DNA from 2 places in the Micromonospora violae genome. Region 1 is predicted to be linked to the other one. Evidence: riboswitches for the same ligand, from Rfam matches in the RefSeq annotation. Region 1 holds a riboswitch; the other holds the start of a gene.
The links. Region 1 has a riboswitch for S-adenosylmethionine ahead of EV382_RS23075 (aminotransferase class V-fold PLP-dependent enzyme). Riboswitches for the same ligand answer to the same signal wherever they lie in the genome.
Positions count from the first base shown of each region.

Region 2: linked by a shared signal. The riboswitch ahead of EV382_RS02820 (ABC transporter substrate-binding protein) and the one ahead of EV382_RS23075 (aminotransferase class V-fold PLP-dependent enzyme) in region 1 are both predicted to bind S-adenosylmethionine.

Region 1 covers NZ_SHKK01000001.1:5,147,881-5,162,619, forward strand. The annotation lists gene EV382_RS23065 (GroES family chaperonin) at 1-267, shown strand, start outside; gene EV382_RS32880 (hypothetical protein) at 361-528, shown strand; gene EV382_RS23070 (PrsW family intramembrane metalloprotease) at 540-2,030, opposite strand; SAM riboswitch class IV at 2,054-2,174, shown strand; gene EV382_RS23075 (aminotransferase class V-fold PLP-dependent enzyme) at 2,221-3,489, shown strand; gene EV382_RS23080 (FUSC family protein) at 3,515-4,750, opposite strand; gene EV382_RS23085 (HD domain-containing protein) at 4,855-5,511, shown strand; gene EV382_RS23090 (DUF4031 domain-containing protein) at 5,483-5,767, opposite strand; gene EV382_RS23095 (FAD-binding oxidoreductase) at 5,836-7,236, shown strand; gene EV382_RS23100 (hypothetical protein) at 7,247-7,783, opposite strand; gene EV382_RS23105 (glycerol-3-phosphate dehydrogenase/oxidase) at 7,872-9,689, opposite strand; gene EV382_RS23110 (IS30 family transposase) at 9,829-10,854, opposite strand; gene EV382_RS23115 (S8 family serine peptidase) at 10,996-13,650, shown strand; gene EV382_RS23120 (GNAT family N-acetyltransferase) at 13,729-14,667, shown strand.
Region 2 covers NZ_SHKK01000001.1:629,666-644,404, reverse strand. The annotation lists gene EV382_RS02880 (alpha/beta hydrolase family protein) at 1-188, shown strand, start outside; gene EV382_RS32545 (hypothetical protein) at 250-420, opposite strand; gene EV382_RS02875 (hypothetical protein) at 619-1,248, shown strand; gene EV382_RS02870 (hypothetical protein) at 1,388-1,759, shown strand; gene EV382_RS02865 (DUF72 domain-containing protein) at 1,810-2,715, opposite strand; gene EV382_RS02860 (DinB family protein) at 2,848-3,351, shown strand; gene EV382_RS02855 (amylo-alpha-1,6-glucosidase) at 3,404-5,467, opposite strand; gene EV382_RS02850 (SCP2 sterol-binding domain-containing protein) at 5,464-5,853, opposite strand; gene EV382_RS02845 (mycothiol transferase) at 5,950-6,459, opposite strand; gene EV382_RS02840 (2'-5' RNA ligase family protein) at 6,539-7,054, shown strand; gene EV382_RS02835 (hypothetical protein) at 7,258-7,443, shown strand; gene corA (magnesium/cobalt transporter CorA) at 7,483-8,607, opposite strand; gene EV382_RS02825 (amino acid transporter) at 8,762-10,717, shown strand; SAM riboswitch class IV at 10,792-10,903, shown strand; gene EV382_RS02820 (ABC transporter substrate-binding protein) at 11,174-12,073, shown strand; gene EV382_RS02815 (amino acid ABC transporter permease) at 12,113-12,886, shown strand; gene EV382_RS02810 (amino acid ABC transporter ATP-binding protein) at 12,892-13,629, shown strand; gene EV382_RS02805 (fatty acid desaturase family protein) at 13,643-14,599, opposite strand; gene EV382_RS02800 (pyridoxal-phosphate dependent enzyme) at 14,628-14,739, opposite strand, start outside.

The DNA of each region.
Region 1 (14,739 bases):
GAGGGCAGCGAGGGCGAACGCCGCTCCACCGCTGGCATCGTCATTCCGGCGACCGCCGCGGTCGGCAAGCGCCTCGCCTGGGCCACCGCGGTCGGGGTGGGGCCGAACGTCCGCGCCATCGTCTCCGGCGACCGGGTCCTCTTCGACCCGGACGACCGCTCCGAGGTCGAGCTGCACGGCCGCGGGTACGTGCTGCTGCGGGAGCGCGACGTGCACGCCGTGGCCGCCGAGCGGATCGAGAACGACTCGACCGGCCTCTACCTCTGACCCGCCTCCCCCGGCCACCGGGCCCCGTCGCGCACCGTTTGCCCGGCCGCACGGCGGGAAGCCATCCGGCGACCGTGGCCCTGGGGAGGGACAATGCCGGTATTCGTGAAGAAGCTGTTGACCTGGGGCAGTGTCGCGTTCCTGATCTACTTCATGGCCTTCCGGCCGGACGGCGCCGCGCAGGTGTTCCGGGGGATCGGGGCCGGGCTGATGGCGATGTTCCAGGGGTTCGGTGACTTCCTCACCTCGCTGATGACCTGAGCCGGGCGCGGTCAGGGGCGCGCCGGTGGCCAGGGCGGCGCGGATCGCGGACCCGCCCAGCCGGGCGGGGCGTACCCCACCGGAGCCGGTGCGGGAGCCAGCACCACCGGGATCGGCACCACCGGCTCGTCCGGCGCGTCCACCGGGCGCTGGGTACCGTCCGGGAAACGCAGGTGGTAGCGGCTGCCGTCCCAGACCCCCGCCGGGGCCTGCGGGTCCCGACCGACGAAGAACGACCGGTACGCGCTGATCGCGTCCAGCAGCTCCCGCTCCTCACGGGCGGTCCGCTCCTGGTCGGCGGGCTTGCGGTCCAGGCCGCGCAGCGTCCCGTCGCGCAGCAGGGCCAGCCGGGTGGCGGCGGCCTGGTAACCCCGCATCGCCCGCACCCCGGCGTCGCCGGCCACCCGCCGCGCCCAACTGCGGGCCGCGTGCCGCCGCCCGAGGCTGCTCAGGGCGGCCACCTCGGGCGGGCTGAGCCAGCCGGCGCGCACGTAGTCGGGCAGGGCCCGCTCGGTGAGCCGCCCCTCCCAGGCCCGCAGCCACAGCGCCAGCCCCACGGTGCCGAAGAAGACCGGCACCATGAGGCCCAGGAAGCCGTACAGCATGATCATGGCCTCGCCGGTGGCCTGGGTCAGCGTGGGCAGCAGGTTCCACGTGCCGTGCAGCATCATCGCCAGCAGCAGGCCGGCGATCGGGGCGAGCACCCGGATGCGCCGGTCGGCCGTCCGGGAGGCGATACCCAACCCCACACCGGTCATCGAGGTGAAAAGGGGATGGGCGAACCCGAACAGCAGGATCCGCAGGATGAAGATCGCGATGACCTGTTGGATGCCGGTGGCCGGGCCGTAGCGGTCGGCGCCCGACGCGTACCCCAACCCGCCCAGGTAGAGGATGTTCTCCACCATCGCGAAACCAACCGCGGCGAGCCCGCAGTAGACCAGACCGTCGGTGATCCCGGACCACTCGCGGCGGCGGAAGACCAACAGCAGGATCGGGCCCAGCGCCTTGGTCAGCTCTTCGATGAACGGCGCCACCAGCACCCCGGTGAGCGCCGACGGCAGGCCCCAGTCGTCGAACCGGTTGGCCGCGAAGTCGTTCACCGTCAGCGAGGCGGCGGTGGAGACGAACGCACCCCAGGCGAAGCAGAAGATCAGATACTTCAGCGGCTCGGGCTCGTACCGGTCCAGCCAGAGGAAGCAGGCGACCAGCACCGGCACCGGCAGGATGGCGGCGACCACCCCGATCAGCAGGGCCTGCGCACCGAGCGACTGGCCGAGCGTGAAGACCATGAACACCGCGCACGCCGCGATGAGCAGCACCACCCCGGCCAGCACCAGGAACCGTCGCCAGCCCAGTCGGCGCAGCGGCATCCGGGGCGTCTCGCCCATGTGCGGGGCGGCGGGCGCAGGCGGGGCGGCCGGCGACGGCGGCAGCGGTGAACCGGGCGGGGTGTCGGCCATGCGGTCAGCGTAGCCATCCACTGCCGGCTGGTTCGGTCGCATCGGTAGCCGCTATGCTGCCGGCAGGTCACGAGCGCCAGCGTCAAGCCCCGGCTTGCTGGCCGGCAACCCTCGTCGAGTTCGCGGTGGGGTGCCCCGGGTGATGACCGGGCCCAGCCCGATCGGTGTGCTGGGCAAGCGCGGACCCCGTCCCGATGTCGCACCCGGGGTCCCTGACCCCGGAGGTTCCGGCGTGTCCGTCACTCTCGTCCGCCCGCTGCCCACCCTGCCCACCGTGCCGTCGACGCCGGCCGCGCCGCTCGACGTCCTCGGCGTACCCGGTGAGATCAACCTGGACTACGCGGCCAGCGCGCCGTGCGCGCGGGCCGCCGCCGACGCGGTGGCCGAGCTGCTGCCCTGGTACGCCAGCGTGCACCGTGGCGCGGGAGCGCTGTCGCGGCGCTGCACCCTCGCGTACGAGCAGGCCCGGCAGACGATCGGTGACTTCTTCGGCGCGCGCGCCGACGATCACGTGATCTTCACCCGGAACACCACGGACGCGCTCAACCTGCTGGCCCGGGCCGTGCCGGCCGGCACGACGGTGGTCACCTTCGCCGGTGAGCACCACGCCAACCTGCTGCCCTGGCCGCGCGGGTCGGTGCGCCTGCCGGTGCCCACCGACCCCGAAGGGGCGGTACGCGATCTCGCCGCCGCCCTCACCGAGCTGCGCCGGGGCAGCAGTCCGGCACTGCCGGTGCTGGTCGCGGTGACCGGAGCGAGCAACGTCACCGGTGAACTGTGGCCGGTCGCCGAACTGGCCCAGGTGGCCCACCGGCACGGTGCCCGGATCGCCCTGGACGCCGCGCAACTCGCCCCGCACGCCCCGGTCGACCTGCACACGCTCGACGTCGACTACCTGGCCGTGTCCGGCCACAAGCTGTACGCCCCGTTCGGCGCGGGCGTGCTGATCGGCCGGTCGGACTGGCTGGACGCCGCCCCGCCGTACCTGGCCGGCGGTGGGGCCACCAGCCACGTCGGGCCGGCCACCCACGACGTGACCTGGACGACCGGCCCGGCCCGGCACGAGGGCGGCACTCCGAACCTGCTCGGCGCGGTCGCGCTGGCGGCGGTCTGCACGGCGCTCGATGACGCCGACCGGGAGGCGCTGGCCGCCCACGAGCAGGCCCTGCTGGCCCGGTTGCGGACCGGCATCGCCGCCCTGCCGCACGTGGTCGAGCTGCGCACCTTCGGCCCGGACGCGCCACGGGTCGGGATCGTCTCCTTCGTGGTCGCCGGATGGGACTCCAGCGAGGTGGCGGCGCGGCTCGCCGCCGAGCACCGCATCGGCGTACGGGACGGGCTGTTCTGTGCCCATCCGCTGGCCCGGCGTCTACTCACCGAGGCGGCGGCGCGTACCGGCCGGCGGGACCTGCCTCCCACCGCGCTCCGCGCCAGCATCGGGCTGGGCAGCACGGCAGCCCAGGTGGACCGGCTGCTCGCGGCGCTGGCCGAACTGGGCTGAGGCCGGGGGCGGCGGTGGCCCGCGCTCAGCCGATCGGTGGGGCGGTGGGTGGTTTCGGTGGTTCGGTGGGTTCGACGGGCTCACCGACCGGGCGCTCCTGCTCCCCGAAGGCGGAGCGGATGCACCGGTTCGCCTCCTCCTGCTCGATCCCGGAGGCGACCAGCAGGTCACTCGCGGTCGTCCGGATCTGGGCGACCACCACACTGCCGGAGAAGCCGACCCCGGCGCCGTACGCCCGGCCGGCCTCGCTGACCGCCCGCAGCGACCGCTCCCGGGCCTTCTCCGGCTCCTCGCCGGCGGCGAACTCGTGCTTGAGCAGCCGGACCGACTCGGCGAGGTGGTTGATCGCGTCCGGCATCGGGTCGGGCACCGGCTCCTCGTCCTCGATCAACGTGACGGAACGACGGATCAGCGTGCCGGTGTTGCGCATCGCCCGGTCGATCGGGTCGGCCGCCTCCGCGTAGTGGATCAGCTCGCTGCGCCGGTGCCAGCGGGCCGGGGAGAGGGTCGCCGTCTCCTTCGCGCCCTCGATCGCCTCGGACAGCGTGGCCAGCTCCTCCTTGTTGTTGCGCAGCCGGTCCAGTGCCCGCTGGATGCCGGCCCGGTCCCGGCTGCGCAACCCGTCGGCGGTGACATCGAGCTGGGTGGCCAGCAGGTCCAGCGCGGGCCGGGCCGCCCGGTTGATCACTCGCAGTGGGTTCAGCGGCAGCAGCACCGCCGTGACCAGCAACGCGACCCCACCGCCGAGGAACGCGTCCACGAACCGGGGGATCTCCAGATTCTGGGTGGAGGGGCTCAGCGTGACGATCAGCACCGCCGTGGCGGCCGCCTGGATGACGATCGCCACGCTCGCCCCGGCGAAGATCGTTAGCAGGATCGCCACCGTGACCACCAGCCCGAGCTGCCACGCCCCGGTGCCGAGCAGGTAGATCAGGAAGTCACCGATCGCCACCCCGATCCCGACCCCGGCGATCAACTCCACGGTCCGGCGGAACCGCTGGCCGACCGACGCGGCCAGGGTGCCGACCGCGGAGATCGGTGCGAAGACCGGTTGCGGGTTGCCGAGCACCTTGTGCGAGATCAGGTACGCGATACCAGCAGCCAGCCCCGCCTGCACGGCGAGTCCGCCGGCCATCCGGACCCGGTGCAGCCGGTCGTGCAGGGTGGCTCGGCTGCGATGGCGCAACTCTTCGGTGGCCTCGGCGATCCGCGCGCCATCGATGTCCACCAGCCCGTCGCGCAGCGCGGTACGTCGCACCATCGGAGGTCGCTTGTCCCGGGCCACGGCCATGGGCGCGACTACCCATGGTGGGCCGGCTGAATCCTCCCCTGCCGCGCCGTGGGCGGATGCGGCAGACTCGGGCGGTGGTTGATCTGCTGGACCGGTGGCGGGCAACGGCCCGGGATGCCGGCGCGGGACCTGATTCGGACACCACCCGGGCCGGGGAGCGTCTGCTCGCCCGGTGGCGCGAGCCGCACCGGCACTATCACACGCTGGCCCACCTGACGGCGGTGCTCGATCTGGTCGACCAGCACGCCGACCTGGTCGCGCGGGCCGACGTGGTCCGGCTCGCGGCCTGGTTCCACGACGCGGTCTACGACCCCCGGGCCGCTGGCGACGCCAACGAACGGGACAGCGCCGCGCTGGCCGAGAGCGTACTCACCGGGCTCGGGGTGCCGATGCCCACGGTGACCGAGGTACGCCGGCTGGTGCTGCTCACCGCCGGGCACACGGTGGCACCGGACGACCGGGACGGCGCGCTGCTCTGCGACGCCGACCTGGCCGTACTGGCCGCGCCGCCGGCCCGCTACCAGCGCTACGCGACGGCGATCCGCCAGGAGTACGCCCATGTGCCGGAGCCGGCGTTCCGGGCCGGACGGGCCGCTGTGTTGACCGGCCTGCTGGCACTGCCCGCGCTGTTCCGGCTGCCCCCGCTGGCGAGCCGCTGGGAGCAGCCCGCCCGTGACAACGTGCGCCGCGAGCTGGTTGCCCTCACCGGGGAGCCGGCGAACGGGGGCTAACCAGGTGCTTCGGGCGACGCAGGCCGGCGTCGCGGAGCAACCGGACCAGCTCCCGGCTCGGCACCACCTGGGCGCCGAGCCACACCGCCGCCGCGAACCGGTCGGCCGGAATGTCGTAGTGGTCCCGGTCGAAACCGCGCCGGGGCGCGCCCAGCGCCTCGGCGAAGGCGTGCAGCTCGGCGTACGAGACGTCACTGACCAGGTGCGACCAGAGCCGACCACGCCACGGCCAGGCAGGCCGGTCCAGGTAGAGCATGCTGCCCAAGTTATCCCGTCCAGTCGATCATGTTGATGATCGCGGGCCGGCGACCTAGCCTCGGCTGCATGGCCCCCACCGCGCTCCTCGACGACCTGCGCGCCGCGCTCGGTGACGACGCCGTGCTCACCGACCCGGACCTGCTGCACCTGCACCAGCGGGACGAGGCCGACCTGTGCGCCGCCGGCACCCCGCTGGTGGTGACTCGGCCACGCACCACCGCGCAGGTGGTCGCCGTGGTCCAGGCCGCAGCGCGGCACGGCGTACCGGTGGTGCCGCAGGGCGCGCGGACCGGGCTGGCGGGCGCGGCGAACGCGGTGGACGGCGCGGTGGTGCTCAGCACCGTCGCGATGACCGAGATCCGGGAGATCGACCCGGTGAGCCGGATCGCGGTGGTCCAGCCCGGGGTGGTCAACGCGGCGCTGGCCGGTGCAGTGGCGAAGCAGGGCCTCTGGTACCCGCCGGATCCCGGCTCGTGGGAGTCGTCGACGATCGGCGGCAACGTGGCCACCAACGCCGGCGGCATGTGCTGTGTGAAGTACGGCGTGACCACCGAGTACGTGCTCGGCCTGGAGGTGGTGCTCGCCTCCGGCGAGGTGCTGCGCACCGGGCGGCGTACGGCCAAGGGGGTGGCCGGCTACGACCTGACCCGGCTGTTCGTCGGTTCAGAGGGCACCCTCGGCGTGATCACCGAGGTGACCGTGGCGCTGCGGCCCGCCCCGGCCGACTCGCTGACCCTGGTGGCGGTCTTCCCCTCCACCGCCACGGCCGGCGCGGCGGTGGCCGAGATCGCGGCTCGCGGGCTCACCCCCAGTCTGCTGGAACTGCTGGACCAGACCCACCTGCGGGCGATCGAGGCGTACCAGCCGATGGGGTTGCGGACCGAGGCGCAGGCCCTGTTGCTGGCCGCCGCCGACACCGGCACCCGGGCGGCGGACGACCTGGCCGCGCTGGCCGAGGTGTGCGAGGCCGTCGGCGCCGATGAGGTCTACGCGGCCACCGACGCGCTGGAGGCGGCGGCGCTGCTACAGGCTCGCCGGCTGGCTCACCCGGCGATGGAGAAGTTCGCGGCGGACGCCTACCCGGGCGGCAACGGTGGTCTGGTGATTGACGATGTGGCGGTGCCGCGCGGCGCACTGGCCGCGCTCCTGGACGGGGTAGCCCGGATCGCGGCCGAGTGCGAGGTGCCGATCGGCGTGGTGGGGCACGCCGGAGACGGCAACATGCACCCGAACATCGTGGTCGACCGGGCTGACCCGGCGAGCGTGCAGCGGGGCCGGCGGGCGTTCGACGAGATCATGCGGCTCGGCCTGGACCTGGGCGGCACGTGCACCGGCGAGCACGGGGTGGGCCTGCTCAAGCGGGACTGGCTGGCCCAGGAGATCGGACCGGTCGGCGTCCGGGTGCATCAGGCGATCAAGTCGGCGCTCGACCCGGCCGGCCTGCTCAACCCGGGCAAGGTGCTCTGAGCGGCTGTGGTCAGCCCTTGACCTCGGCCGGGGTCGCCTGGGTGAGCAGCAGCAGGATCTCCCCGGCGACCGGGGTGAGTTCCTCCCCCGGGCAGTCCTGCGAGGTGATCAGCCCGGTCGAGGTGATCAGGCTGGACGTCAGCGCGTCGATGCAGGTGGTCCGGTACCGCCGGGCCTGATCGGTCTCGTCGGCCAGCGCCGGGTTGGCGAGCAGCACCTGGAGCCGTTCGGTCAGCTCCGGTGCGAGGGTGCCCCGGGAGGTCACGCCGTCGCCGGCGCAGTCGATGCACTGCCACGCGCCGTTGCGCTCGACGCTCAGGGTGCGCATTGGCCCGTCCTCGCCGAGCCGTTGGAGCAGGCTGACCTGGCCGGCGGCGACCGTGGTGGGGATCTCCAGTTGCGTTCCACCACCCGCCACGCCGGCGGACGGTTGCGCCAACGGGGTGCCGGGCTTGTCCCGGTCGAAGAGCGAGCACCCGGTCAGGGCGCCGACCAGCGCGACGGCGAGCAGGGGTAGGAGCAGGCGTTGGCGCGCGCGGGGAAGCACGCGCGGAAACCTACCCCACCGTAGGTAGCGTCCGAAACCACCATCCGGGTCGGTATCGATGGTTACCCATTGGTAACGTCGCAATTCGTCATCTAGCGGATGGGCGCAGCTCCGCCTGATCGTCGTCGCCACCCCGATCGGCCGGGTAACCCCGGACGTCCGGAGCGTCCAGTCGGGCCGCGTCCGCCGCCGCGTCGTCCGGCATCAACTGGGACTGCCGCTCCGCCTCCACCCGGGCGCGGTAGTGCGCGACCTCGCGTTCCCGGGTCGCCGCATCCCAGCCGAGCACCGCGCCCATCAGTTCGGCGGCGTGCTCCGCCGACTCCAACCCCCGATGACTGGTCTCGAACGAGATCCGGGTGCGCCGGGTCAACACGTCCTCCAGGTGCAACGCACCCTCGGCCCGCGCCGCGTACGCGACCTCCGCCGCCAGATACTCCGGAGCACCAGCCAGCGGGGACCCCAGCAGCGGATCGGCGTCGACAAGCGCCAACAGGTCCAGCGTGAGGGTGCCGTACCGCTCCAACAGGTGCTCCACCACGCCCACCGGCACACCGTGCCGGCGGGCCAGGTCGGCCCGGTCCCGCCACATCGCCGGGTACCCGTCAGCACCGAGCAGCGGCAGGTCGGCGGTGCGCGACGGGCGCGCGCCCCCGAGCCGGCGGGCAGCCCGGTCCACCACGTCCGACGCCATCACCCGGTACGTCGTGTACTTGCCGCCGGCGACCAGCAGCAACCCGAGCATCGGCTCGAACACCGCGTGCTCACGGGACAGCTTCGAGGTCGAATCGGCCTCACCGGCCAGCAACGGCCGCAGCCCCGCGTACACCCCCTCGATGTCGGCGGTGGTCAGCGGCCGGTCCAGCACCGTGTTGACCTGCTCAAGGAGGTAGTCGATGTCGCGGGCCGAGGCGGCCGGGTGGGAACGGTCCAACCGCCAGTCGGTGTCCGTGGTGCCGATGATCCAGTGCCCGCCCCACGGAATGACGAAGAGCACCGAACTCGCCGTACGCAGGATGAGCCCCGTCTCGCCGGTGATCGCGGAACGGGGCACCACCAGGTGCACCCCCTTGGACGCGCGCACCCGGACGCCGGGCCGCAGACCCACGTCGTTGAGCATCCGGGACATGTCGTCGCTCCACACACCGGTGGCCGCGATGACGGTGCGGGCCTGCACCTCGAACTCCGCGTCCGGCGAGCCCGGCGGGGCTTCCAGATCCCGGACACGGACGCCCGTCACCTCGCGCGCCTGCCGGATCAGCCCCACGGCACGGGCACTGCTCACCACCGTGGCCCCGAGGCTGGCCGCGGTGCGGGCCAGGGTGACCACCAGCCGGGCGTCGTCCACCTGCCCGTCGTAGTAGCGGATCGCCCCGGCCAGCGCGTCGGCCCGCAGACTCGGGAAGACCCGCCGAGCACCCTCCCGGGTCAGGTGCCGGTGCAGGGGCATGCCCCGGCCACCGCCGAAGACCCCGGCGAAGGCGTCGTAGGCGGCCACCCCGGCCCCGTAGTACGAGCGGCGGAAGAGCCGGGCCGGCAGGTCCCGCAGACCCCGCCCGGCCGGCAGCGGCACCATGATCGGCACCGGGCGGACCAGGTGCGGCGCGAGCCGGGTGGCCAGCAGGCCCCGCTCGGTGAGCGCCTCGTGGACCAGGTGAAACTCCAACTGCTCCAGGTAACGCAGGCCACCGTGGATGAGTTTGCTGGACCGGCTGGACGTTCCGGCGGCCAGGTCACGCGCCTCGACCAGCGCCACCTTCAGGCCCCGGGACGCCGCGTCCAGGGCGGCGCCGGCACCGGTCACCCCACCACCGATGACCAGCACGTCGAAGCGCTCGGCACGCAGTCGACGCAGGTCGGACACACGGCGGACCGGTGAGAGCTGACCGGCGACGGATCGGGAGATATTGGGGTCACGCACCCGTCCACCGTAACCGCCGTGTCACCGCGTCGACATTCGCCGCCCGCCCCACCTGGCCCCAAATGCCCGTTTCACAACCACCGCCCCACGGAGATCTTGGACAGTTTCCGTTAGCTGGGCGGGCTCAACCGGTGGTTGCAACACCGAGTAGCTGGGTCATCTTCTCACCTGGGGTGGCCCAGCCCAGGGTCATGCGGGGGCGGTCGTTGAGTTCGTCGGCGACGTGGTCGAGGCCGGCCTGGTCGATGGTGGTGAAGTCGAATTGGCCCTTGGGGAAGTACTGGCGCAGCAGCCCGTTGGTGTTCTCGTTGCTGCCGCGTTGCCAGGGGCTGTGGGGGTCGCAGAAGTAGACCGGGCAGTCGGTGGCGATGGTGAAGTCACGGTGGCGGGCCATCTCGACGCCCTGGTCCCAGGTCAGCGAGGCCCTCAACCGTTGTGGGAGCCAGGTCATCGCGGTGGCCAGCTGGGACACGACGTGTTCGGAGACCTTGCCCTCGGGCAGCCCGACCAGGATCACGAACCGGGTAGCGCGTTCCACCAACGTGGCGATCGCGGAACCACCGCGCCCACCCCGACGGACCCCTTCGAGCAGGTCACCCTCCCAATGCCCCGGCACCGCCCGGTCAGCGACCTCGGCTGGCCGGTCAGCGATGCGCAGGTTCACCCAGGGCCTAGCTGAACGCACCGCCCCGGCGCTCGCCGGCCGGCGGCGGCGGGCGGCCCGACCCGAGCGCAACGCCATCTGCCGCGTCAAGTCCGCACGCAGATTGCCCCGCGCCTGCAGGTAGATCGCCTGGTAAATCGTCTCGTGCGACACCCACATCTCCGGCGTGTCCGGGAACTGCGTCCGCAGCCGGGCACTGATCTGCTGCGGCGAACGACGTCGTCGCAGCATATCCAGCACCACCTGACGCAACGGCCCGTCAACAGCCAACCGCGGCACCCGCCCGGACCGGTTATGCCGCAGAAACGACGCCCACTGCGCCATCAACGGCTGATACCGCTGCCCATAGCGCTCGAACCGACCCACCTCCCGCGAGATCGTCGACACCGACCGCCCCAACCTTCGCGCGATCGACCGCAACGACTCACCCGCAGCCCGACCCAACCCAATCTGCTCCCGCTCCAGCGGGCTCAACCTCGACGCCATAACCACCCCAACGACAATCACCGAAGGGTGTTGCAACCACCGGTTGAGCCCGCCCTGCTAACGGAAACTGTCCAAGATCTCGACGGTTCTTCAACGTGGCAGTCGGTTCGAAACCGTTCACCGTGGTCGTAAGGTTCTCGGATGCATGGTCAGCCCGCGTACCCCGGAATCAGCGCTCGCAATTCTCCCTGGCCGGTGGTCGCGGCCGTGTTGGCTGGCTTCTGGACGGTTGCGGTCACCGTGGGCACCCAGACCGGGGGCTGGCTCACCGATCAGCTGCTGCTGGGCTTCGGGCGCGACCGGATCGGCTGGCTCTGGCCGGTGCTCGGCCTGGTCACCGTCGTACTGGTGGGCACGCCCGCCCTGCTGCTGGCCGTCCTGCCCCGGTCGCTCGCGGTCCGGGCCACCGGGCGGGCCTGGCTGATCGGGGCACTCGCTCTCGGTGTGCTCACGCTGCTGCGGATCGTGCCGCAGGTGCACCACGAGGCGTACCTCGCCGCGCTGACCTGCGTGGCGGTCCTCTGCGCGCTCGCCGTGCGCTGGTCGGCGCGCGGGTCGGCGTACCCCGGGCCGGTCGGCGCGGTCGGCGGCCCGGCACCCGCCGGGAACGGCGACACCGCGCGACCCGAGGCCACCGGGCACGGCGACGCCACGCGGCCCGAGACCACCGCGAACAGCGACGCCACGCGGCCCGAGACCACCGCGAACAGCGACGCCACGCGGCCCGAGACCACCGCCCGGCCGGAGGCCACCGCGAACGGCGACACCGCGCGGCCCGAGGTTGTCGGAGAGCCGGCGCTGGTCGGGCGACGCCTGCGCCGGCTCGGCCCGGTGCCGCTGCTCGCGGTGGCCGCCGGGTTGGCGTTGCTGCTGCCGTGGGCCTGGTTGGGCGCGCTCGGCGGCCTCCTGGAGACCGTGCTCGCGGTGCTGGCGGCGGCCGCGCTCGGGGTGCTGGCCGCGACTCTGCTGGATGCCCCCTTCTGGTCCCGGTTCGCCCTCGGGCGACCGCCCCGGCCGGCTCGGCTGGTGCTGGTCGGCGGTCTGGTGGCCGGGGTGGCGCTGCTGCTGCTCGCGGCCGGCACCGGCCAGGCCGGCGCGCAGTTGCCCGCGCTGCTGACCCTGCCGCCGGTGGGTTTCGCGCTGGCCGCGCTCTGGGCGGCGGCCTGGCGGCCCACCACCGACCAGGCCGAGGCCGCGCGCGCCGGCCGAACCGCGACCGGCTGGCTCGTGGGCCTCGCCGCGCTCGGCCCGCTGGCCTTCACCGACCCGGAAGAGATCACCCTGCTGCTGGTCGACACCCGCGACGTTCCGTTCTGGGTGGCGGCCACCGCCGGCGTCGGGCTCGCCGTCGCGGTCCTGGTCGCCATCGGGTACGCGGTGCTGCTCGCCCGGCCGACGGCACGTACCCCGAACAGGCGGGTGGCCGCGGTGGCGGCAGTGGTACTGCTGGTGGCGTTCGGCGTGGTCGACCTCGGCCCCGGGCACCCGGGCCTGTACGGCGAGCGACTGTTCGTGGTGTTGCGCGCGCAGGCCGACCTGAGCGGCCTTCCGGCCGGTACGCCGGGCCGGGCCGGCCGGGACGCCCGCGCGACGGAGGTCTACCGGCGACTCGTGACGACCGCCGAGCAGAGCCAGGGCGACCTGCTCCGCGAGGTGAACCGGCTTCGACTCGACCCGGTGTCGTACTACCTGGTCAACGCCGTCGAGGTGGACGGCGGGCCGGCGGTGCGGGCCTGGCTCGCCCGCCGACCGGAGGTGGCCCGGGTGCTGGTCAGCCAGCGTCTGCGCCCGCTACCGGCCCCGGCCGGGCAGAGCCGGGGCAGCGCACCCAGGCCCACCGGCCCGGAGTGGAACATCCGCCAGATCGGCGCGGACCGGGTGTGGTCCCAACTCCGGGTCACCGGCGCGGGCATCGTGGTGGGCAGCTCCGACTCCGGGGTGGACGGCACCCATCCGGCGCTACAGGCCGGGTTCCGTGGGGGCGACGACTCCTGGTACGACCCGTGGGACGGCACCCGGAGCCCGACCGACCAGGGTGGGCACGGCACCCACACGGTGGGCAGCGCGGTCGGGCGCGACGGCATCGGGGTGGCCCCGGACGCGCAGTGGGTGGGCTGCGTGAACCTGGACCGCAACCTCGGCAGCCCCGGGCACTACCTGGACTGCCTCCAGTTCATGTTGGCGCCCTTTCCGGCTGGCGGCGACCCGTTCACCGACGGCCGTCCGGAGCGCGCCCCGCAGGTGCTGACCAACTCGTGGGGCTGCCCGCCCATCGAGGGTTGCGACCAGCGCGTCCTGCGGCCGGCCACTGCCGCGCTGGACGCCGCCGGGATCTTCGTGGTCGCCGCGGCCGGCAACACCGGCCCGTGGTGCGCGTCGATCGACGATCCGCCGGCGCCGTACCCGGACGTGCTGACCGTGGGCGCGGTGGACAACCAGCGGAGGGTCGCCGAGTTCTCCTCGCGGGGGCCGGTGCCGGGCGGCTCAGGGAAGCCCGACGTGCTGGCGCCGGGGGTGGGCGTGGTGTCGGCCATGCCGGGCGGCACGTACGCCGCGTTGGACGGCACGTCGATGGCGACCCCGCAGGTGGCCGGGGTGGTCGCGCTGATGTGGTCGGCGAACCCGGCGCTGGTCGGTGACGTGAACCGGACCCGGCAGATCCTCCGGGACACCGCCACGGCGGCGACGCCCACCTACCGTTCCCGCAATCCGTCCGACGCCTGCGGCACCCCGTCGAACGTGACAGGTGCCGGCCAGGTGGACGCCTACGCCGCCGTTCGCGCCGCCCAGCAATGATCGCCCCAGCAGAAGCAGTGATCGACGCCGCGCGAGCGGGGGTGCGACCCGACCCCCGGTGATCTAGGGTCGGCGACCATGGACGCCGAGATCACCCTCACCGAGCTGACCGCCGACCTGGTCCCCAGCGTCGTGCAGCTCTGCCAGCAGGCGCTGGACCTGCCCGAGGACGCCGCCGAAGCGGCAGCCATCGTGGACGTGCTCTGGCCCCGGGCCGCCGCCGCCGACCGGCCGGTGGTCGGGCTGGGCGCGTACCGGGGTGCGGACCTGGTCGGGGTGCTGCTCTGCTCGATGTCGTCGGCCGAGCCGGGGATCGGGCACGTGGACCTGGTCGCGGTCCGTGCGGATCAACGCCGTCGGGGCATCGGCCGGGCGCTGCTCCAGCGGGCCGAGCAGGTGCTCGCCGAGCGCGGGGCGACCGAGGTGCTGTTGGCCGGGAATCCGCCGTACTACGCGTGGCCGGGCATCGACGTCCGCTACACCCCGGCGGTCTGCGCGGCCCTCGCGCTCGGCTACCAGCAGGACCGGACCGCCTGGAACATGACCGCGGACCTGTCGTACGACGGGTCGCCGGCGCTGCGGTCCACCGAGGCGGCGGAGCGGCGGCTGGCCGATCAGGGCGTCACCGTTCGGCGGGCGGAGCCGACGGACCTGCCGGCGCTGACGGCGTTCGCCCGGTCCACCTTCGGTGGCACGTGGGATGGCGAGTTGGCCGGATCGGTGGGGCGCGCCGACGTCGGTTGCCACCTGGCGGAGCGGGACGGCGAGGTGCTCGGCTTCGCCGCGTACGGGTCGTCCCGGCCGAGTTGGTTCGGGCCGATGGGCACCGCGCCGGCCGCGGAGGGGTCGGGCATCGGCGGGGTGCTGTTGCGGCGCTGCCTGCGCGACCAGCGGGCGGCGGGGCTGGACCGGGCACAGATCGGCTGGGTGGGTCCGGTGCCGTTCTATTCGGGCAGCGCGGGTGCGCGGATCGAACGGGTCTTCTTCCTGTACCGGCGCACCCTACCGAAGGCGTAACCGGGGCAAACAGGACGTAGATCCGTTTGCCCGCAGCGGCCATCGACGCCCCCTACCGTTTCGGTAGAGGAG
Region 2 (14,739 bases), 4.5 Mb from region 1:
ACGACCAGTACACCCCGCACGAGACCATGGACCACCTCTGCGCGAAGCTCGACGGCGCGCCGGTGACCCGGCAGCGGTACACAGTGGCGCAGGCCGGGACGGCGTTGGACCACTTCACCTGGGTCCGCGCGAGCGGCCCGCTGGCGCGGCGGATCGCCGGGTTCGCCAGCGACCTGCCGCCCCGCTGACCGACACCGGCCCGATCGGCGTGCCGCGACCGGTACCGGTCGGTCGGCGAGCGGCGGCCCGCTACTCGTCCTGGTCCAGCGGCACCAGCTCGCCGTCGCGCTCCACCTGGATCTCCGCGTGCTCCTTCCGGGGTGCGACCTCGGCGGTGTTGCGGTGTGGGTCGTTGCCGGGGTGCATGAGCACCGCGTCAGTCTTGGGGGTCTTCTCCCGGTTCTCGTCCGGCTGCGACATCGCGTTCCCCTCTCGTCGGCGTCGCTCGGGATCTACCCACCACCGGGCGAACGACTCCTGCCCGGGCGGGGTCGACCCGCCGACGCCCCGGATGTCCGGGTAGCTGCCCGTCACGGCGTGGATCGGCCCGCCCGGGGCGGGGTTAGCCGCCCGAGCGGCGGGTAAGCCGCACCGCCCGACACGGCGGAAGGGGATCACATGTCCGAACGGCACACCGCACTGCGCTCGATGCACGATCTGGGCCTGGCGGCCTGGTTTGGCGGCTCCCTCATGGGTGCCTTCGGCGTCAACGGCGCGGCGGCGAGAATCAGCGACTCGACCCAGCGGCTCCCGGTCGCCTCGGCCGGATGGTCCAAGTGGACTCCGGTCAACGCGGCCGCGATCGGCGCCCACCTGGCCGGCGCTGTCGGCGAGTTGGTGACCGAGAGCCCACGGGTGGCGGCCCAGTCCGGCGTGGGCCGGGCCAGCGCCATCAAGACCGCGTTGACCATCGGCGCGCTGGCGGTCACCGGCTACAGCCGGTTGGTCGGCATGCGGTTGGAGAAGGCCGGCGGCCCGTCGGTGAGCGGCGCGACCGAACCGAACCAGCAGACCCCAGCCAGTGTGGCCTCGTCGCAGCGGCAGATGAAGCTGCTCCAGTGGGCCATTCCGGCGCTGACCGGAACCCTGGTGGTGGTCACCGCGTACATGGGTGAGCAGCAGAAGCCCGGCCAGGTGTTCCGCGGGATGCTCGGTCGCGCCGGTGGGATGAAGGGCGCCTCGAAGAGCATGATCAAGATGGCGGGAATGAGCAACGGCAAGCGACCGATGGCGATGGCCGGACGCTGAAGCGCCGGGCCGGCCGGCGTCCCGCCGCCACCTCGACGGCGGGGCGCTGACCGGCCGTGCGACGAGATCGGGCGGGCGGTCCGGGCCCGAGGACGGCACATCGTCCGCCGGTAGCGGCGGACCGACGAGCGGGGTGGCCATGACGGCGGACGAGGGACGCGGCGGGAACAACGACCGGCTGGAGCCGGAGGCGACCAGGCCGTGGGGCACCGGCGACGACTTCGACGCCGACGCGCCCTGGGGCACCGGCGACGACTCCCCGATGGACGAGGGCAGTGAGGAGACCGCGGTGCCCGAGGGGCGGCGCGGCGAACGGCGCGCGGGCGCCCCGACGGGCCGGTCGGACCCGGCGGGACGACACGGTTTCGGCTCGGTCGAGCCGACCCGGACAACGATGGCCGGACCGGGTGCCCCACCCGACCCCGCCCCCAGCGGCCGGAGCTTCCCCGACGACGCGGACATCGGCGAGTCGACCCAGGACGCGCTCCGTAGCCGGGGACGGCGCTCCTGAGCGGACCCGCGCCCGGCCGTCCGACGACCGGGCGGCACGGAACGCGACGATCAGCTCGTCGTCGGGACGGCGTGATCGGCGAGCATCGTCTCGGTGAGCAGCTGCGCCAGCCGGGTGGCGTCGCGTTGCGCCTGCCCGGCGCAGCAGTTGTTGAACAGCACGTGCACCTCATCGGGGTGACCGGCGAACGCGGCCAGCAGCCCGGCCCAGTGCCGCAGCTCGTCGTCGGCGTACGCGTAGCGGAACCTGTCCTCCTTGTCGCCGTCGCCCCAGGCGTCGCTGTGTCCATGGAACCGGACGATCGCCGGCTCGGCCGTCATGGTCAGCATCGGTGGCACCGACGACGGGTGTCCCTGCGGCATGTCGACGCAGACCACCGACAGGTCATGGGCGCGGAGCAGGTCCAGTGTGTCCGCCGCGGCGGCGGCGTCGAACCAGGAGCCGTGCCGCAGCTCCACCCCCACCCGCCACGGGCGGCAGCGCTGCGCCAGCTCGACGATCCGGCGTTCGGCCGCGGGGCTGCGCACCAGCCATGGGGGGAACTGCATCATCACCACACCGAGCTTGCCGGCCGCCGCGATCGGGTCGAGGGCCGCGCGGAACCGGGCCCACAGCTCGTCGTACGTCCGCTCGGGCAGGTCGCGGCGGCGGATCCGGCTCGGGCCGACGGCCGGACGCAGGTCCCGGGGTAGCACGGCCACCGGCGTCGGATGACCGGTGAAGAGGCTGAACGCCTTGACGTCGAAGGTGAAGTCGTCCGGGGTGGCGGCCACCCAGCCCTGGGTCGTCTCCGGCACCGGGATGGCGTAGTAGGACGTGTCCACCTCGACCAACGGGAACCGGCTGGCATAGAAGCCCAGCCGACGCGCCGGCGTGCTGGCCGAGCGGGGGTACCACCCGGAGCGCAACAGGGACTGGTCCGCCCAGGACGACGTGCCCACCTTAATGACACCCATGTTGTTCAGTGGACAGCCATCGGCGCGGATCGGCAACCGCTGGCGGGTCGTGCGTCGACAGGTGTGGTGCCCGGAAGTGTCGGTCCCTCGCCCTACGGTGACACCCAGTGGACATCAACGAAGGGTGGCGGCATGACCAGCACGCGGCAGCTCACCGGTGAGCGCACGGACCTCCTGCAAGCGCTCCGCCGGCACCGCGGTTTCCTCTTGCAGACCGTCGACGGGCTCACCGACGAGCAGGCGGCCACCCGTCCCACCGTCAGCGGCCTCTGCCTCGGCGGCCTGATCAAGCACGTGACCGGCGTCGAGCACCGCTGGATGCTCTTCGCCGTCGGCGGCGCCGAGGCGATGAGCCGCGAGGAGGTCGACTGGGTCGGTCAGTTCCAGATGGCGCCGGGCGAGACCCTCGCCGGGCTGGTCGAGGGGTTCCAGCAGGTGGCCGACCAGACCGACGAGTTGGTCGCCACCCTTGACCTGGACGCGGCCCACCCGCTGCCGGAGGCACCCTGGTTCGAGCCGGGAGCGAGTTGGACGGTCCGCCGGGTGCTGCTGCACCTGATCGCCGAGACGTCCCAGCACGCCGGGCACGCCGACATCCTGCGCGAGTCGATCGACGGTGCCAGGACGATGGGCTGACCCTGGCGTGCGCGGTCGGCGCGTGCTGACCGCGCGCTGACCGCGTCCGGCCTCAGCGCAGCCGGGCGTGGTGCCGGCTCTCGCTGGTCCGGTCCCTGGCGTAGGCGTCGGCGTGGCCCCAGCGGCCCGGGACGTCCAGCAGCTCCAGCCGACCCAGCCCCTCGGGCACCGCGGGGTTCACCAGCAGGTTGTCGCCGGTGGGTCGCAACCCGAGGGTGGTGGCCAACAGCGACAGCAGCGCCCCGGACGACCACGCCTGCGGGCGGGCGGCCCCCGGCAACTGGACCGGATACTTCGTCAGGCTGCGCTCGTGGCCGGCGATCGCCTCCGGGACCGCCCCACCGAGAGTCTGCGCCAGGTCGAAGATGCTGCCCGCGACCGTGGCGGCCTGCGTGTCGAAGCGGTAACGGCGCAGCCCGGCGGCGATCAGGGCGTTGTCCGCCGGCCACACCGCACCCAGGTGGACGCCGACCGGGTTGTACGGGCGCTGCCCGGTGGCGAAGGTGCGCACCCCCCAACCGCTGAACAACCGCGGTCCGACCAGGTGCTCGGCGACCGCCTCCGCGCGGTCGGGCGGAACGATGCCGCTCCACAGCAGATGCCCCATGTTGGAGGCCAGCGCGTCGACCGGCTCACCGTACGGGTCGAGCGCCAACGCGTAGTACTCCCGGCGGGGCAGCCAGAAGTCCCGGTTGAAACGGTCCTTCAAGGCGGCGGCTTCCCGCTCCAGCCGGTCGGCGTACGCGGGGTCGCCCCAGAACTCCCGGGCCAGCCGGGCGCCGCGCCGCTTCGCGTCGTACGCGTAGCCCTGCAACTCGCAGGTGGCGCGGGGAAAGGCGGGTTGCTGGCCGTCGGCGCTGGCGATCCCGTCCGGGGAGTCCTTCCAGCCCTGGTTGATCGCGCCGTGCCGCTCGTTGCGACGCTGGTACCGCACGTAGCCGTCCCCGGTCAGGTCGCCGTACTCGTCGATCCAGTCCAGCGCCATCCGGGCCGGGTGGCGCAGCTCGCGTACCAGGTCCGCGTCACCGGACCACCGCTCGTACTCGTCGAGCAGGACGACGAAGAGCGGGGTGGTGTCCGCCGCGCCGTAGTACAGCGCGCTCGCCCGGTCGCCGAACGCGCCGGACTCGCCGTAGCGGAGGTGCGCCAGGATCTTGCCCGGCTCCTCGTCCAGATCGTCGTCGAGCTGGCCGCCCTGCATGAAGGCCAGCATCCGCAGCGTCGCCGGGGCCAGCTGCGGGGTGAACGCCAGCGTCTCCAGACAGGTGAAGATGCTGTGCCGTCCGCACAACCACATCGCCCACGGCAGGCCGGCGATCGGCACTCTGGTGTCGTACGACAGCGGCCGGTACCGCAGCGCCGCCAGGTCGGCGAGGCTGCCCCGGTACATCTCTTCCAGCCCTTCGCGTTCGGCCACCAGTTGCGGCGCCTGGTTCATCCAGTCCGTCAGGCTCTCGCGCATCCCCGTCCGCACGGCCCGCTGGTGGGACTCCAGGGAGTCGCGGATGTCCTGCCCGTCCGCGCCGCCCATGGTCAGGGCGACGTGCAGGTCGGTCTCCCACTTCCCCTCCGGGGGGATTCGGATCCGGAACGTCATTCCTCGCTCGTCCACGTCGGCGTCGACGGTGCTCCGCACGGTGGTCTGGCGGACGAAGCGCTGCCGTTGATACCGCAGCATGAGCTGCCGGTTCGCCGAGTCGGCGGTGATCTCGACGGCCCGCTCGCGCGGGTGCCCGATCTCGGCGATGTCGGTGAAGTCGCTGCCCATCTCCATTCGTATCGTGAAGTCGGCGGGCTGCGGCGAGTGGTTGAGCACGGTGATCTTCTCGTGCAGACAGTCGTGGATCGAGCGGTGGCGGATGATCGACACGTCGGCGTCGACGTAGTGGCTGGCCGCGCCGGGGACCAGGAAGAACCGGGTCTCGAAGTACGTCATGTCGTCGCGGGAGAGCGCGTTGATGCGTTCGCCGTTGATCCGGAGCACCCAGTGCGACAGGAAGCGGGTGTCGTACGCGAAGAGCCCGACCGGTTCCCGCGGGTCGGCCTCGATGTCGCCCTGGGCGTCGAAGATCGCGAACACGTTGCCGGCGATCACGTGCAGCAGTTCCTGCTTCACGACCGTTCCTCCCGAGCGTCCACCGCGCGCTGGCCCAGCTCTCGCGGATGACGGGCGCCGGTCGGCCCTGCGAAGATCCGCCGCAGCAGCATCAGCAGTCGCATGTTGCCCTGCACGGTCAGTTCGTTGCGCAGCATTGCGGCACCGGGATGCAACTCACCGTTGGCCATCTGGTCGAACACCGACCGGTCCGCGCCGACCACCAGGTCGGCGTCCTCGGTCGACCGCGCCACCTGGACCTGCTGGTCGCGGATGGTCAGGTACCAGTGATCGGTGCTGCCGTCGTCGCGCACGTCCAGCCGCAGCGTCCCCACGGTGGTCTCCGGCAGGTCGGGACGCCGGTCAGCGTCCAGCTGTTGCAGGTACTGCTCCGCTGTCGCGCCCATCAGGTCCCCTCCCCACGGCTCCAGGCAGGATCACCCGGGTCGGGGTGAGCGCGGTTCACCCGAAACGGGTGAGGTGCCGCGAGTGGCGCGGGTTCCTCAGCCGGCCTCGATCAAGCCCCGCAGGTAGGCGGCCTGGCCCACGTGTTGCAGGTCGTCCTCGACGACGCTGACCAGCCGGACGCCGAGGGTGACCGGCGGATCCCACGCCTCGTCGACCACGCGGTCCAGGTCCGCTGGGCGCAGGCCGGCCAGGAACGATCCGGTACGCGCCGCGACGGCCTCGTAGTAGTCGATCAGCGCCTGGGGGCTCTCCGGCCGAACCGCCGCGACCTGTGCGGGCGAGTGCCCGTAGCCGGTGTCGTCGGGGTCGGCGGTGAGCCCGAACCGACCCGCCCAGTCGCCGCTCACCCAGATCTGGTCGCGGTCGAGCAGGTCGGCTACGTGGTGGTCCTGGATCCGGGTCAGGTGCCAGACCAGCCAACCGATCGAGTTGGCGTCCGGCGCGGGCTGATGGCGCAGTTGCTCCGGGCTGAGTCCGGCGACGGCTGCACGGACCAGGTCGGGCAGCCGGTCGTACGCCTCGGTCAGCAGGTCACTCACATTCACCGGCTCCGCCTTCCTGGTCGGTTGCCGACCAGGTACCGCCGCGCCGGGGCGCGCAAACCTCGGCCGCTACGGTGATCAAATGGTCGCCGCGTTGGAGTTGTACCTGGACCCGGATGCCACCCGCCGGATCCGGGTGCTCTGGGACGCGCTGGAGGCCGAGGGGGTGCAGAGCATGCGCTCGCTGCTGGAGCAGCGTCACCGTCCACACGTCTCGCTCGCGGTGGCCCCCCGTTTCGACCCGGAGCAGGTCGCCGAGGCGCTACAGGGGACGACGGTGGCCGCCCCGCTGCGGCTGGACTTCCAGCACGCCGGCCAGTTCGTCGGTCGGGTGCTCTGGCTCGGCCCGGTGGCCACGACGGAGCTGTTGGCGCACCACCGGCTGGTGCACGACCGGCTCGCCGCCGCCGGCATCCCCCTCGCCGAGCACTACCAGCCGGGGCGCTGGGTGCCGCACTGCACGCTCTCCATGCGGGTGCCGAACACACTGATGGCCGCCGCGGTGCGCCGCTGCCTGGAGGTGTTGCCGCTGGCCGCGACGGTGGTCGGCGCGGCGCTCACCGATCACGCGCGCGGCATCGCCCACCCGCTGGCTTGACCGGGCCTCGACCGTCGACGCGTAATGTCCGGTTTGGCGGGCGTCAGTCGGAAACCCGAAAACAAGCGGTGCGGATGCCGCCGGGCGTGGGAAGGTTCGAGTGGCTGTCGTACCGGAGCTGCTCGTAGGCGGTTCACCCGGTGGTGCGGCGCGGGGTCACCTCGCGGCGCCCACGGCGGCTTCGACGAGGAGAGGCAGGGCCCATGCAGGCTCAGCGCAGGCCACCGCGCACGGAGCGGAGCCAGACCCGGGACGACCAGACCGGCGGCGGAATGACCGGGGCGGCCACGCCACTGACGATCTGGGCGGCCGCCGTACTGCTCGGTCGGATCAGCGCCGGCGACGACGACGTCGAGGACGAGCGGCACATCCTGCGCGGCATCGAGTAGAGCCGGGCCGCTCAGCAGCGCCCCGCCACCCGGGGCGACTCAGAGCCAGCCGCGCCGCTTGAAGATCACATAGAGGGTGCCGCAGACCAGCAGCATCAACAGCAGCGCGAAGAGGTAGCCGAAGCGCCAGTGCAGCTCCGGCATGTGGACGAAGTTCATGCCGTACACGGTGCCGATGAGCGTGGGAGCGAAGAGGATCGCCGCCCAGGAGGACACCTTCTTCAGCTCCTCGTTCTGGCTGTAGCTGGCCGCGGTGAGACTGCGCATCTCCTCGTTCTGCTGCTGCGACACCAGGGTGGCGTTGACGGTGAGGATGTTCTGCAACAGGTGCCGGAAACCGTCCACCCGCTCCACCACCTGGGTCAGGTGGTCGGTCACGTCGCGCAGGTAGCGGCGCAGCTCCTCGTCGGCGCTGGTGCTGCCGTCGGCCAGCGCGTCGAGCACGCTGAGCAGCGGACGGGCGGCCCGCTGGAACTGGATGACCTCGCGGCTGAGGCCGTAGATGCGACGGCTGGCGTTCGGGTCGCCCCCGAACACCTGGGTCTCGATCTCGTCAATGTCGTTCTCCAGTCCGGCCACCACCGGTGCGTACCCGTCGACGACCTGGTCGAGGATCGCGTACAGGACCGCCTCCGGGCCCCGGGCGAGCATCTGCGCCTCGGTCTCCATCCGCCGGCGCACCGCGGCCAGATCCGGCGCCTCACCATGTCGGACGGTGATCACGAAGCCCGGCCCGATGAACAGGTGCAGCTCGGAGAACTCGACCTCCTCCCGGAGGTCGTCGTAGCGGGCGGCGCGCAGCACCACGAACAGGGTGTGCCCGTAGCGTTCCAGCTTGGGCCGCTGGTGGGCGTTGATCGCGTCCTCGACCGCCAGGTCGTGCAGCCGAAACTCGCGGGCCAGCGAGGTGATCTGGCCGATGTCGGGCCGGTACAACCCGATCCAGGCCATCGCGCCGTCCTGCTCCTGAAGGCAGCGGTACGTCTCGGCGAGACCGGACGGCGAAGCGAACCGGTGCCCCTGCCGGTAGACCGCGCTGTCCACCAGACCGCCCTGGAGCGCGGCGGGCGACTCCGGGGCCGCCGCCACCCCGACCCTCGTCTCGTACTCGTCGAGTTGGCGGCCGAAGCCACCACCCGGGCGGAAGCGCCGGCCACCGACCATGCCCCGTCCCCTCCCCCGGTGCCGTCCGGTCCAGCCCGGGGCGCTGCTTCCCCCCTGCCCGGGGCCCGAAACCCGCCGTGCCGTCGGCTGGGTTCCGCGCACCTGGGGACGGGGACGGCCCGACGGGCGGATACTCACGGTGACCGTGGGCGGGATGACGGGGGACGCGCCGGTGAAGGTCAGAGGCACCGGCCGGCTACGGGGGTGGCTGCTCGACGCCGGCTCGGACCAGGCCCTGCGGCACCCGGGGCCGCACGGACGCCCACCGGAGCACCGGCACCACCCGTGGTGGAAGGTGATGTGCCTGACCGGCGTCGACTACTTCTCCACCCTGGGTTACCAGCCCGGCATCGCCGCGCTGGCCGCCGGCGCGCTCTCGCCGGTGGCGACGCTGGTGCTGGTGTTGGTGACCCTGCTGGGCGCGCTGCCGGTCTACCGACGGGTCGCGGTGGAGAGCCCGCACGGTGAGGGCTCCATCGCGATGCTGGTACGCCTGCTGAGCTACTGGCCGGGCAAGTTGCTGGTGCTGGTGCTGCTCGGTTTCGCGGCCACCGACTTCATCATCACCATCACCCTCTCGGCCGCCGACGCGACGGCGCACATCGACGAGAACCCGTTCTGGCCGAGCGGGCTCAAGGGTCACGAGGTGCTGCTCACGCTGTTGCTCGTGGCGCTGCTGGGCGCGGTGTTCCTCAAGGGATTCAGCGAGGCCGTCGGGATCGCCGTGGTCCTGGTCGCGGTCTATCTGAGCCTGAACGCGGTGGTGGTGGCCGACGCGTTGTGGCGGGTGGTGACGCATCCGAGCGCGGTCGGCGACTGGACCACCATGCTGACCACCCGGCATGGTGATCCGTGGCTGGTGGTCGGGTTGTCGCTGCTGGTCTTTCCCAAGCTGGCGTTGGGTCTGTCCGGCTTCGAGACCGGGGTGGCGGTCATGCCCACCGTACGGGGCGACCCGACGGATTCGGAGGCACGACCGCTGGGCCGGATCCGTGGCGCACGCCGGCTCCTCACCACCGCAGCGGTGATCATGAGCGTCTTTCTGATCACCAGCAGCGTGACGACCACCGTGCTCATCCCGCCGGAGGCCTTTCAGCCGGGCGGGTCGGCGAACGGGCGGGCACTGGCCTACCTGGCGCACGCCCACCTCGGCGAGGTGTTCGGCACCGCCTACGACCTCTCCACCATCGGAATCCTCTGGTTCGCCGGGGCGTCGGCGATGGCGGGCCTGCTCAACCTCGTGCCGCGCTACCTGCCCCGTTACGGCATGGCGCCAGCCTGGGCGCGAGCCGTCCGGCCGCTGGTGCTGGTCTTCACCGCCGTGGCCTTCCTGATCACTGTCGTCTTCGAGGCCAGCGTGGACGCGCAGGGCGGTGCGTACGCCACCGGGGTCCTGGTGTTGATCACCTCGGCTGCGACGGCGGTGACGCTCGCGGCGCTGCGGCAGCGGCAGCGCGGTCGCACCATCGCGTTCGGAGTCATCGCGGTGATCTTCGTGTACACCACTGTGGCGAACGTGGTGGAGCGCCCCAGTGGCGTCAAGATCGCGGGGTGTTTCATCGGCGGGATCATCCTGGTGTCGGTGCTGTCCCGGCTGATGCGGGCCTACGAACTGCGCGTCGACCACGTCGAGCTGGACCCGGCCGCGACCCGGATGATCGACGAACGCGCCGGACGACGGATCCGTCTCATCGCCCACGAACCCGATGGGCGCGACGAGGCGGAGTACCGCGCCAAGCTGGCGCAGACGATGGCGGACAACGACTTCCCCGACGACAGCGACGTCATCTTCGTCGAGGTCGAGGTCACCGACCCGTCCGACTTCGAGACCGAGCTGCTGGTCCGTGGCAGCGTGGCCGACGGCCGCTTCCCGGTGCTCAGCCTGGCCAGCTCCTCGGTGCCCACCGCGCTCGCCGCCCTGCTCCTGGAGATCCGCGACCGCAGCCGACGACGCCCCCACATCTACTTCGAGTGGTCCGAGGGCGGCCCGGCTCGCAACGTGCTGCGCTACCTGGCGTTCGGAGACGGCGCCATCGCCTCGGTGACCCGGGAGATCCTGCGCCGCCAGGAGCCCGACCCGCACCGTCGACCGCACGTGCACGCCGGCTGACCTGCGAACGCGCACGGTGAGCGTGGTCATATCGACTGGACGGCCCGCCCGTTCCTGCTGCTAGCCTCGGCGCAGGTCATGAGTGCCAGCGCGAAGCCCCGGCTCGCTGGCCGGCAACCCTCCTCCGCGGTGGGGTGCCCCGGGTGAAGACCAGGCACCGACACGACGTCGGTGCAAGCGTGGCCTGGCACCCAGGTCAGCACAGACCCGGGAGAACCATGCGCATCCTCAGCACCGCCCCACCGACCGCCATCGCGGACGTCCGCACCGGTCGACCCTCGCCCACTCTGACCCGGCGACGGCACGTGGACCTGATGCGAATGTGCAGCGCCGCCTGTCGCGGCAGCACGCGCTAGCTCACCCCCTCCCGAGCTCCTTTCCACCGGTACGCCCACTGGGCGCCCCGTCGGTTGCGCACGTCCGTGCGCGCCGAGACACCACCCTTCGGAGACACCCGTGCGATTCCTTCCTGCCCTGACCCGCGCCGCCGCCCTGGGCACGGCCACGATCCTGGCCGCCGTCACCCTCACCGCCTGCGGCGACGACAGTTCGTCCGACGCCACCGCCAACCCGTACGGTCTGGCCCAGCCGGGCGTGCTGCGCGCCGGCACGCTGACCGACGCCCCGCCGAACGTGTACCTCAAGGACGGAAAGTTCACCGGCTTCGACAACGACCTGCTGACCGCCGTGGCCGGCAAGCTCGGGCTCCGGGTCGAGTTCGTCGGCACCGACTTCTCCGCGCTGCTCAGCCAGGTCAACAACCGCAAGTTCGACGTCGGCAGCTCCTCGATCACCATCACCGAGGCCCGCAAGAAGACCGTCGACTTCGGCAACGGCTACGACTTCGGCTACTTCGGCCTGGACGTCCCCGCCGGCTCACCGATCACCAGCTTCGACCAGCTCACCGGCAAGCGGGTCGTGGTGGTGCAGGGCACGGTCCAGGACGACTACGCCACCGGCAAGCAGCTCAACCCGGTGCGGGTACCCGACTACAACGGCGCGATCAACCAGCTCAAGGCGGGCACCGCCGACGCCTGGATCGCCCCGGCGGAGATCGGCGAGAAGTCGGCCACCGACAGCAACGGCAAGATCACCGTGGCGGCCAAGCAGCTCAGCCCGGCACCGACCGCGTACGCCGTGGCCAAGGGCAGCGACAAGCTGCGCGAGGCGCTGAACCGGGCCCTCGACGAGGTCATCGCCGACGGCACCTGGACCCGGTTGCAGCAGCAGTACTACCCGGGCCGGCCGATCCCGGCGGACTTCACGCCGGGCAGCGGCACGGTGAAGGTTTCGGCCGCGTCGACCACGCCTACCGGGCCGACCACGCCGTCGGCGTCCGCGTCGGCCGCGTCCTGAGCCGGTGACGAGCGAGCGGGGCGGCAGGAGGAGCAACCGATGGATCCGTTGAGCACCCTGTGGGAGACCTTCTTCGACGCCGACGCGATGCGCGAGGCGCTGCCCGAGATGCTGACCGTCGGGCTGCCCAACACGCTGATCCTGGCGGTCTCCGCCGCCCTGCTCGGCTCGGTGCTGGGCCTGCTGCTGGCCGTCGCCGGCATCTCCCGCAGCCGCTGGTTGCGCTGGCCGGCGCGGGTCTACACCGACGTGTTCCGGGGGCTGCCGGCCGCGGCGACGATCCTGCTGATCGGCGTCGGGCTGGCGCCGCTGGGCATGCAGGTGTGGGGGCCGGACCCCTACCCGTTGGGCATCCTGGCGCTGTCGCTCATCGCCGCCGCGTACATCGGGGAGATCTTCCGCTCGGGCATCCAGTCGGTGGAGGCCGCCCAGTTGGAGGGCGCGCGGGCGCTCGGCTTCTCCTGGGCGGACGCGATGCGGCTGGTGATCATCCCGCAGGGCATCCGGCGGGTGCTGCCGGCCTGGGTGAACCAGCTCATCGCGTTGATCAAGGACTCCAGCCTGGTCTACTTCCTCGGCCTGGTGGCCAGCCAGCGGGAGCTGTTCCGGATCGGGCAGGACTACGCGGCCACCACCGGCAACGAGTCGGCGCTGCTGCTGGCGGGGCTCTGCTATCTGGCGTTGACAGTCCCGCTGACGCACATCGTGAACTGGATCGACCGGCGGCTGCGCCACGGACGACCGGCCACCGCGCCGGACGACGAGGCCGACGAGCTGCTGCTGCCCGCCGCCACCCAGGGAGACCGGCGATGACCGCCATCGAAACGACCACCTCGGTGAGCCTCGACGTCCGCGACGTACACCTCGCCTTCGGACCCAACCGGGTGCTGCGCGGCGTCGACCTCGCGGTGCCGCGCGGCGCGACGGCCTGCGTCATCGGCCCGTCCGGGTCGGGCAAGTCCACCCTGCTGCGCACCATCAACCGGCTGATCGAACCGGACCGGGGCGACGTGCTGCTGGACGGGCGCAGCGTGCTGGGCGACGACCCGGACGCGCTGCGGCAGCGGGTGGGCATGGTGTTCCAGCAGTTCAACCTCTTCCCGCACATGAGCGTCCTGCGCAACGTGACGCTGGCGCTGCGCCGGTTGCGCAAGCTCGGTGCCGACGAGGCGGACGCGGTCGCCCGCGCCCAGTTGGACCTGGTGGGGCTGGCCGGCAAGGCGAACTCCCGACCGGCGCAGCTCTCCGGTGGTCAGCAGCAGCGGGTGGCGATCGCCCGCGCGCTGGCGCTGCGGCCCGAGGTGATGCTCTTCGACGAGGCGACCTCGGCGCTCGACCCGGAGCTGGTCAAGGGCGTCCTCGGGGTGATGGCCGACCTGTCCGCCGCCGGGATGACCATGGTGGTGGTGACCCACGAGATGGGCTTCGCCCGGCAGGTCGCCGACACCGTCGCCTTCATGGACCGGGGCGTGGTGCTGGAAGCCGGGCCGCCCGAGGCGATCTTCGAACGGGCCGAGCATCCGCGGCTGCGCCGGTTCCTCGACCAGGTGCTCTGACTGCGGGCGTCCGTCAGGCCCGGGCCCGGGGACGTACCGCCTCCCAGAGCAGGCGGTAGAACTCGGCGTAGCTGCGTTGCACATGCTGACCGTACCGGCGGGTCTCCTCGTGCCGCGACGGCAGCTGGTTGATCGGCACGCTCATCGCCGCGTGGTGCTCGATGTGCAGGTTGTTGCCGTTGGTGAACCACGTGCTCAGCCAACTGCCCCGGATCGACCGGGTGTTGCGCAGCACGTCGGTCGTGTCGGTCTCGCACAGCAGGTGCTCGGGCAGTTCCACGAGGAAGTGCAACGGCACCGCCACCAGCAGCGGCAGCACCCACAGCCGCAGCGGGTACGCGCCGTGCCCGGTCAACGCCAGGCCGACGGCGGCCAGCACCGCGACACCCAGCAGCAGGTGCTCGGTGACGATCCGCCGCCGCATGGCGGGGGCGATCTCGCCGTGGGCGTAGCGCCAGCGGCCGGCGGCGGCGCGCAGGATCTCCAGACCGACAGCACCGAGTCGGGGGTAGTCGAACAGGCCGCGGACGAGCACCCCGATGGTCAACGGCCGGCGGGTGTCGAAGCCGAAGAACTCGGTGTCCTGCGGGGTGCCCAGGTAACGGTGGTGCTGAAGGTGCCGCACCCGGTAGTGCGAGTAGACCACCAGCAGCGGCATGCCCAGTGGCACACCGACCAGCCGGTGCGGCAACGAACGGCGGAACGCGGAGTGGTGCAGGCACTGATGTTGCAACTCGACCGCGTGCGTGTACATGGCGGCGAGCAGCAGCACGCCGGCCACGATCGACAGCGGCTCGGAGCGCAGCGCCAGAACCGCACCGACCGCGGTCAGCACCGCAAGCAGGGCCAGCTTGCCGACGAAGATCCGCTCATCGGCGCGGCTGACCCGGGCGCGGCGGAAGAGCAGGGCGGGTCCACCGGTCGGTGTGGCCGGGGGGCGGGTCGCGGCGGGCGGGGCGGTGATCGTCATCCGAGGTCCTTAGCAGTGGGCAGGGCGCTCAGCGACCGCTGAGCAGCACGACGTGGGTGCCGGCGGAGAGCCCGCCCGGCGCTTCGGCGCGGGCCAGCAGCCCGGCGAGGGCGACCGCACCGGCAGTGGTGGGGTACGCG